Regions from separate parts of the Sporosarcina sp. P12(2017) genome, predicted to be linked through region 1. Evidence: riboswitches for the same ligand, from Rfam matches in the RefSeq annotation. Region 1 holds a riboswitch; the other holds the start of a gene.
What was found. A riboswitch is a leader RNA that binds a small molecule or an ion and turns the genes downstream of it on or off. The one in region 1 is predicted to bind cobalamin.

Region 1 (4,417 bases):
TCCGGAAATTAAACTGGAATCACCAAGAAGTAAAGAGAACGGCGACTATGCAGCGAATATCGCCATGCAGTTAACGAAACTAGCAAAAAAGCCACCACGGGCAATCGCGGAAAGTATTTTGGAGCACCTCGATACGACGAACACAGCAATTGACTCCATTGAAATCGCTGGACCTGGCTTCCTCAATATCCGCTTAAAAACAGACAGCCTTGGAGATATCGTGAAGACTGTCCTTGATCAAGGAGCTGACTACGGACGTTCCGACAGTGGACAACAACAAAAAATTCAAGTTGAATTCGTCTCAGCGAACCCAACAGGCGACTTGCACTTAGGGCACGCACGCGGAGCTTCGCTAGGCGATTCATTATGTAATATTCTCGATAAAGCAGGCTATGACGTAGCGCGCGAATATTATATCAACGATGCAGGTAATCAAATAAACAACTTAGCGTTATCTATCGATGTTCGGTATTTCGAAGCACTTGGATTGGAAAAAGAAATGCCTGAAGATGGCTATCGTGGTGCAGATATTATCACGATCGCAAAAGGCCTGGTCGAACAATACGGCGACAAGTATGTCGATGTTCCAGAAGAAGAGCGACTTGCATTTTTCCGTGAGCACGGCTTGAATATCGAACTGGATAAACTGAAGAAAGACTTGGCGGACTTCCGCGTTCATTTTGATAACTGGTTCTCAGAGACGTCCCTATATAACAACGGCAAGATCGAAGTCGCACTTAATAAACTTCGTGAAAACGGCCATGTCTTTGAAGAAGACGGTGCCACTTGGTTCCGCTCCACTACATTTGGTGACGACAAAGACCGTGTACTGATTAAGCAAGACGGTTCATTCACATACTTAACACCGGATATCGCGTACCACCAAGACAAGCTGAGTCGCGGATTCGATAAACTCATCAATATTTGGGGAGCAGACCACCACGGATATATTCCACGTATGAAAGCGGCAATCCAAGCACTTGGCTATGACCGCGATACGCTCGAAGTAGAAGTGGCGCAAATGGTTCAGCTCTATAAAGACGGAGAAAAATTCAAGATGAGCAAGCGCACAGGAAAAGCGGTCACACTGCGTGAACTCGTGGAAGAGGTCGGCTTAGACGCTGTACGTTATTTCTTCGCGATGCGCTCAGGTGACGCACAAATGGACTTCGATCTAGATTTGGCAGTATCCAAATCCAATGAAAACCCTGTCTACTACGCACAATACGCGCACGCACGTATTTGCTCGATTCTACGTCAGGCAAAAGAACAGAACGTAGAAGCGTCAACAGAGAACGTCACGCTATTGCAAGATGAAAAAGAGCTAGAGCTACTGAAGAAACTCGGAGACTTCCCGAAACTAATCAGCGACTCGGCACGCATGCGCGCACCGCATCGTGTAACAACATATATTCAGGAACTAGCAGCTACATTCCATAGTTTCTATAATGCTAACAAGGTGCTTGATCCGGAAAATAAAGACCTTTCCGAAGCACGTTTGGCTTTGATCACAGCGACTAAAACGACGATTGCGAACGCGTTGAAATTAGTTGGCGTGCAAGCACCTGAAAGAATGTAATATATCAAAAATGGCCAAGCAGATTGACTGCTTGGCTTTTTTCTTTATGAATGGGAAAGGGGAAGGCAACGTTTCGCTGCGTTCCAGGCGGCCCCTCAGGAAAGCGTCCCCCTGCTGGAGCCTCACTCCCCATGTCATACCCAAACTCCTCCTATCCCCTGTACAACCAACACTATTATCGCTATAATAAGTCATAATTACATATCTTCTAAAAAGGTTCTCAAAACTTGAGATGAAAAGCGAAATCGGTTCAAATCCGATGCGGTCCCGCCACTGTATGTGCCATGCACAAGCCAGGTCACCTGCCTTTTTAGAAAATGAAGTTCCGCAGCAACCTACGAGGATAGGTACAGTGGAAGAAATCACGTATTGATTTCATCCCACCTGATCCTTCGAACTATCGAAGGTTTTTTTCATGTCTGCGGCTTGCGTAATGCTACACACATATTAAAGGAGGAACACACATGAAGAAGTTTTGGCAACTGATGCTGACGGCAATGCTTGCGGTACTACTACTCGCAGCATGCGGAAGTGACAGTAAAAAAGAAGAAACACCAGCAGATGAAAAACAAGCTGGCGAAGAAACAAACACAGAACAACAATCGACGGATACAACGAGTTATCCATACACCCTGACAGACGCGGCTGGCGAAGAACTTACATTTGAACAAGCGCCGGAAACTGTAATTTCATTAGTTCCAAGCAATACGGAAATTTTATTCGGTATTGATGCAGGAGATCAAGTCATCGCAGTAACAGAAAACGATGACTACCCTAAGGAAGTAACGGAGCTTGATACAGTAGGGGACTTTACGGTCAACGTGGAAAAAGTCATTTCATTGGAGCCGGAAGCAGTATTTGCACATGAAATGATGATGGGTTCAAGTGAAGAAGGATTGAATCAAATTCGTGACGCAGGCATCCCTGTGATCGTCGTACCAAATGCAGAGACATTTGACGAGACATATGAAACAATTGAACTGATTGGTGCAGTCATGGACAAAAATGTGGAAGCGAATCAAATCGTCGAAGATATGAAAACAAAAGTTGCGGATATTGAAAAGAAAGCAGCAGACATAACAGACAAGAAGCGCGTGTTTGTTGAAAACTCCGATGCACCTGAAATTTATACGCCAGGGAAGGGAACATTCCCACAGCAATTTTTGGATATGATCCACGCTGAAAACATTGTGACAGAAGAAGGCTGGATTATGATCAGTCCTGAAAAGATTGTAGATGAAAATCCCGATGTAATTTTGGCTATGTATAGTTATGTTCCAAACGTCGTAGAAAACATTAAAACTCGTGACGGGTTCGATGCGGTTACTGCGATCAAAGAAGATCAAGTCATTCAATTGGATGAAGATATTACAAGCCGTACAGGTCCACGTTTAGCTGACGGATTAGAATTGTTTGCAAAAGCAGTCTATCCTGAGGTATTCGGTGAATAAAACCGCTCTCGCCTATGTCGTGTCGATTGCCACGTTGCTTGTGGCAATTTGGCTCGGCGTATCGATCGGTACAGTGAAAATACCAATAGAGACGCTATGGAATCAATCGGACGCGACCGCAAGTAATATTTTGTGGAAGATCCGTATGCCTCGTGTGCTGCTGGCGGGAATCGTCGGTGCCTCACTGGCTATTTCAGGAGCCGCTTTCCAAGGGCTGTTGAAAAACCCATTAGCTGATCCTTACACCCTCGGAGTGTCATCCGGTGCCTCTGTCGGCGCCGTGATCACACTCTTTTTTGGTATTTCTCTACCGGTTCTTGGCGCATTCACCTTACCTGTATTTAGTATGATCGGTGCCGCAGTGACAATGTTTCTAGTGATCGGTTTTGCCCGTCTCGTCGATCGATCAATGAAAATGGAAACGATTATTTTGACAGGCATTATTTTCGGTTCGTTTCTTGGCTCCGTGCTGTCGCTGATGATCGCGTTAACACAAGAAGAACTCCGTCAGATCGTGGGTTGGCTGCTTGGTAGCGTATCCATGCGCGGATGGAATTATATTCTCATGGTACTGCCGTTTTTCATCATCGGTTCATTCATGCTGTGGCTCAATCGCCGCGAATTGAACGCTTTATTATTCGGTGAAGAACGCGCGCATCATCTTGGGGTCAATGTCAAACAGCGTAAATTAATGATTTTGCTAGGCGGTTCGGTATTAACTGGTTCTGCTGTTGCTGTGTCTGGGACAATCGGTTTCGTGGGCCTAGTTGTCCCTCATATGACACGAATGCTATGGGGTTCTGATCATCGTCACGTGTTGCCGTTATCATTATTCAACGGTGCCTCATTATTAATCATTTGCGATCTCGTCGCACGAACGATTATTTCGCCGGCTGAATTACCGGTCGGCGTCATTACAGCATTCATTGGCGCTCCGGTGTTTGCTTACATATTTTACAAACAACGTAGAAAAGGAGCGATGTGAAGATGTTGCAAGTGGAGAACTTATCAGGAGGCTACGGCAAAGAACCGATTGTGCGAAATGTGTCGTTCCACGTGGAAAAAGGAGAAGTTCTTGGGATTTTAGGGCCGAATGGTAGCGGAAAGTCAACCTTATTGAAAATCATTTCGGGAATTTTGCCGAAACAAAGCGGCAAGGTAATGATTGCAGGAAAACCTTCTGGCGCATATAGCCAAAAGCAATTCGCGCAGCAAGTAGCCGTCTTGCCGCAGCTTCATGCTCATGCTTTTTCCCATAGCGTGAAAGACACCGTCGCTCTCGGTCGTTATCCGTATCAGTCAGGGATTTTCTCGAGCTGGTCGGAGTTGGACGAGCAAGCCGTGCAGGAAGCGATGAACCATACAGGTGTCACGCGATATGAAAATA
Region 2 (4,417 bases), on a different contig from region 1:
CCACTTGGCTGTTCTGCCCCTTTAAATATCAGGTCAGACGCTGCTTGGAACGCGATGGAATCATCATAGTTCGGTGCCATCGGCTGATACAACTCATCATCCGCGTTCTGCTGATCCACTACTTTTGCCATACGCTCCAAAGTTTCTTGTACTTGCTCTTTCGTACAAACCCCATGACGTAACCAGTTTGCAATGTGCTGACTCGAAATACGTAACGTTGCACGGTCTTCCATTAATCCGACATCATTGATATCAGGAACTGTTGAACACCCTACTCCTTGGTCAATCCAGCGAACTACATAGCCCAGGATACCTTGTGCGTTGTTATCTAGTTCAGATTGTACTTCTTCGGCAGACCAATCCGCTTTAGGTGCCAATGGAATGTCAAGGATACCATCGCGGTAATCGATCGAACTGTCAATTCCGGCTTGTACATCTTTAACATTTACTTCATGGTAGTGCAATGCATGCAAAATTGCAGCTGTTGGTGATGGAACCCACGCAGTGCTAGCTCCAGCTTTTGGATGAGCAATTTTCTGTTCAAGCATTGCAGCCATTAAGTCAGGCATTGCCCACATTCCTTTTCCAATTTGTGCGTGTCCTGGTAGACCCGCTCCAATTCCTACTGCTACGTTTGCAGATTCATATGAAGATAGCCATTTAGACGTCTTCATATCCGCTTTGCGAATAACTGGACCTGCTTCCATAGATGTATGGATTTCGTCACCTGTACGGTCAAGGAATCCAGTGTTTATAAATGCAATACGCTCTTTCACTTCATTGATTGCCGATTTCAGATTCAGTGACATTCTACGCTCTTCGTCCATAACTCCGATTTTAATTGTGTTGCGCTCAACACCTAGTAGATCTTCAATACGATCAAATAGTTTATTCGCAAATGCCGCCTCAGCTGGACTATGCATTTTCGGCTTTACAATGTAAATGGAATTGTGGAGGGAGTTTTTAAACTCTGTGTTTTCTTTAAAGTTATGTGTAGCAATCAGCGATGTAAGAACACCGTCCAAGATCCCTTCAGGTACCTCATTGCCATTTTCGTCTAGGATTGCATTATTAGTCATTAAATGACCTACGTTACGTACGAACATCAATGAACGACCACGCAGAGTCAACTCCTTGCCATCTCCGCCTGTATACGTACGATCTGGATTCAATTTTCTTGTAACTGTGTTACTACCGCGCTTGAATGTTGATTCCAAGTCGCCCTTCATTAGACCAAGCCAGTTACGGTATACACCAACTTTATCTTCAGCATCTACTGCAGCAATAGAGTCTTCACAGTCCATCAACGTAGAGAGTGCCGCTTCAAGTACAAGATCTTTCACACCTGCTTTATCACTTTTACCGATTGGATTATTCTTATCGATAGCGATTTCAATATGCAATCCATTATTCACTAACAATACAGCAGTCGGTGCGTCTTCAGAGTCGTTATATCCGACGAACTTGGACTCATCTTTCAATGGAGTCGTGATACCACTTTCAAGCGTTACTTGAAGTTTACCTTCTACAATTTTATAAGCTGTTACTTCTGCATGAGAACCTTCAGCTAAAGGCGCTGCTTGATCTAACAATTTTTTCGCAAAATCGATTACTTTCTGTCCACGAATCGGGTTGTATTGAACGCCAGCTTCAGCACCCGCCTCATTACTAATTACATCCGATCCATAAAGTGCGTCGTATAGACTCCCCCATCTTGCATTCGCTGCATTTAATGCATAACGAGCATTATCGATTGGAACAACCAATTGTGAACCTGCTTGGTTTGCGACTTCATTGTCAACGTTTGCTGTTGTCACTTTGAAATCTTCAGGAACTGGCTCTAAGTAGCCAATTTCTTCTAGAAATTCTTTATATTTAGCGAAATCAATTTCGCTTTTATTATTTTGATGCCATTCGCTAATGGTCTTTTGCAATTCATCACGTTTTTCTAATAGCGCTTTGTTTTCAGGAGTAAGTTCATGAATGAGCGAATCAAAATTTGTCCAAAATTGATCACTTTGGACTTCTAAGTCCGGAAGAACTTCTTCGTTTACGAAGTTATATAGTTCTGTTGCGACTTGCAATTTACCTACTTTTTCATAGTTTGTCATGGATAAAAGCCACCCCTTAATGTTTTTTGCGCTATTCTGTTGTATAACATATAGCGATGAACACCTATCATCATCCATTATTCAGCAACACCCCATAGCCTGTCGATCATAAATCGACACATAACAGACGAATGACTTCTTCACTTGAAGACGTGTTAGTACATATCATACCTAAAGTCTAGTTGACTTTCAACTGAATTGTGTAAATTTTCACATCACGGTTAATTACGTCTGAGTCTAGCTATTGACATCAGTTATATAACAGTAGAGGTAATATACTGTTTCATCATTTCACTACGCCATTTGTTCTTTAGGTACCCGCCACTAAATTCAGATAGCAAGTTGACACACTATTTTGCATGTGATAGTTTTAGAGACAATCATCTGAATTGAATAGTTTGAAAAGTAGGTGGAATGAAAATACTTTCATTTCTTAAAAGGGAATCCTTTTCTTGGAGCGGTCCCGCCACTGTGAAGACGCCCATGCGTCCAGCCAGACACCTGCCTATTTTTCATGACGCTTAATCCTACGATGAATAGGGAAGTGTTAGACAGAAGCAGTCTATAAACGCATGCTATTTTTAGCATGTTATTTTATATGTACTCGTTTTTCTAACATCTCCCCTAGAGATGTTTTTTTATTATAAAAAATCAAGGGGGAATTTATCCATGGTAAAAAGTAGTATAGCGGGCTATCCGGTCATAGGTGAAAATCGTGAGTGGAAACGCGCACTTGAGGCATTTTGGTCAAAGAAGATTTCAGAAGATGAACTTCTTCAAACAACGAAAGAGATTCGCTTGGCGAACTTAAAAAAACAGCAAGATGCCGGAATTGATTTCATTGCTGTAGGCGACTTCACATTGTATGATCGTGTACTTGATACGTCTGCAATGTTCGGAATCATTCCTTCACGCTATAACTGGAAAGGCGGACAAGTTTCCACATCCACATACTTTTCGATGGCTCGCGGTAATGATGAGGCAGTCGCTTCAGAAATGACAAAATGGTTCAATACGAACTATCACTATATCGTGCCTGAATACGAAGGTCAGCGTTTTGAACTAACTGAAAATAAACCGCTAGCTGCTTATCGTGAAGCAAAGAAAGAACTAGGTATTGAAGGTAAACCCGTTCTACTTGGCCCCTATACATTATTGAAATTATCTAAAGGGTTTGAGGATAATGATGTACCATCTATCATCCTGCAATTGATCCCACTTTATCAAAGAGTACTCCAGGAATTACAGGATGAAGGAGTACAATGGGTTCAAATCGATGAGCCAATTTTATGTACATCAATCAGCTCAGATGAAATGAAAACTGTTACAGAAATTTATTCACAACTGACAAATAATCTAAGCGGACTGAATATTCTTCTACAGACATACTTTGATTCAGTTGAACATTATACAGAAACGATTGCGTTACCTGTTGCAGCGATCGGACTCGATTTCGTCCACGGACGCGAGAAAAACTTAGATAACCTGAAGCAACATGGCTTCCCAAAAGACAAAGTACTTGCGGCAGGGATTGTAGATGGACGCAACGTATGGCGTTCTAATTTACAAAAAAAGCTTACATTGACTGAAACAATCCAACAGCAAGTTTCACCTGATAAATTATGGATTCAACCTTCATGTAGCTTGCTCCACTCACCTGTCACGACTCGCTCGGAACAGAAACTAGATCAAACCATCTTGAACGCATTAGCATTTGCTGATGAGAAGATGGAAGAAATCAAAGCTATTCAAACAGCTCTACAATATGGAAAAGAAAAATTCACTAAAGTATTTGAAGACAGTGAAGCAGCATTGACTGCATTTAATGCCCTTCCTGCTCGCAATAATAAAGAAGTACGCGAAGCGACTTCCGGAAGTCTACTTTCTGACAGTAAGCGAAACCTTCCATTTGCAGAACGTAAAGTGAAGCAACAGGAAAAATTCCAATTGCCACTACTTCCCACTACAACAATCGGTAGTTTCCCACAAACGCCAGAAGTACGGGCTACACGGAATAAATGGAGAAAAGGTGAAATTACGAATCAGCAATACAAAGATTTCGTTAATGCCGAAATCAAAGAATGGATCGATATCCAAGAGGACTTAGGACTTGATGTATTGGTGCATGGTGAGTTTGAACGTACGGATATGGTGGAATATTTCGGAGAAAAGCTTGACGGATTTGTCTTTACTGAAAAAGCATGGGTACAATCCTACGGTTCACGTTGTGTTAAGCCTCCAATCATCTTCGGAGACGTTGCGTTCACTAAACCCATGACTGTGGAAGAATCCGTTTATGCGAAATC

Region 2: another riboswitch for cobalamin. It lies ahead of metE (5-methyltetrahydropteroyltriglutamate--homocysteine S-methyltransferase); the one in region 1 lies ahead of CSV80_RS07405 (ABC transporter substrate-binding protein).

What each region holds. Positions count from the first base shown of each region.
Region 1 covers NZ_PDYL01000007.1:103,793-108,209, forward strand. The annotation lists gene argS (arginine--tRNA ligase) at 1-1,579, shown strand, start outside; cobalamin riboswitch at 1,777-1,903, shown strand; gene CSV80_RS07405 (ABC transporter substrate-binding protein) at 2,044-3,030, shown strand; gene CSV80_RS07410 (FecCD family ABC transporter permease) at 3,023-4,015, shown strand; gene CSV80_RS07415 (adenosylcobinamide amidohydrolase) at 4,018-4,417, shown strand, end outside.
Region 2 covers NZ_PDYL01000022.1:31,937-36,353, reverse strand. The annotation lists gene CSV80_RS15485 (malate synthase G) at 1-2,111, opposite strand, end outside; cobalamin riboswitch at 2,502-2,634, shown strand; gene metE (5-methyltetrahydropteroyltriglutamate--homocysteine S-methyltransferase) at 2,781-4,417, shown strand, end outside.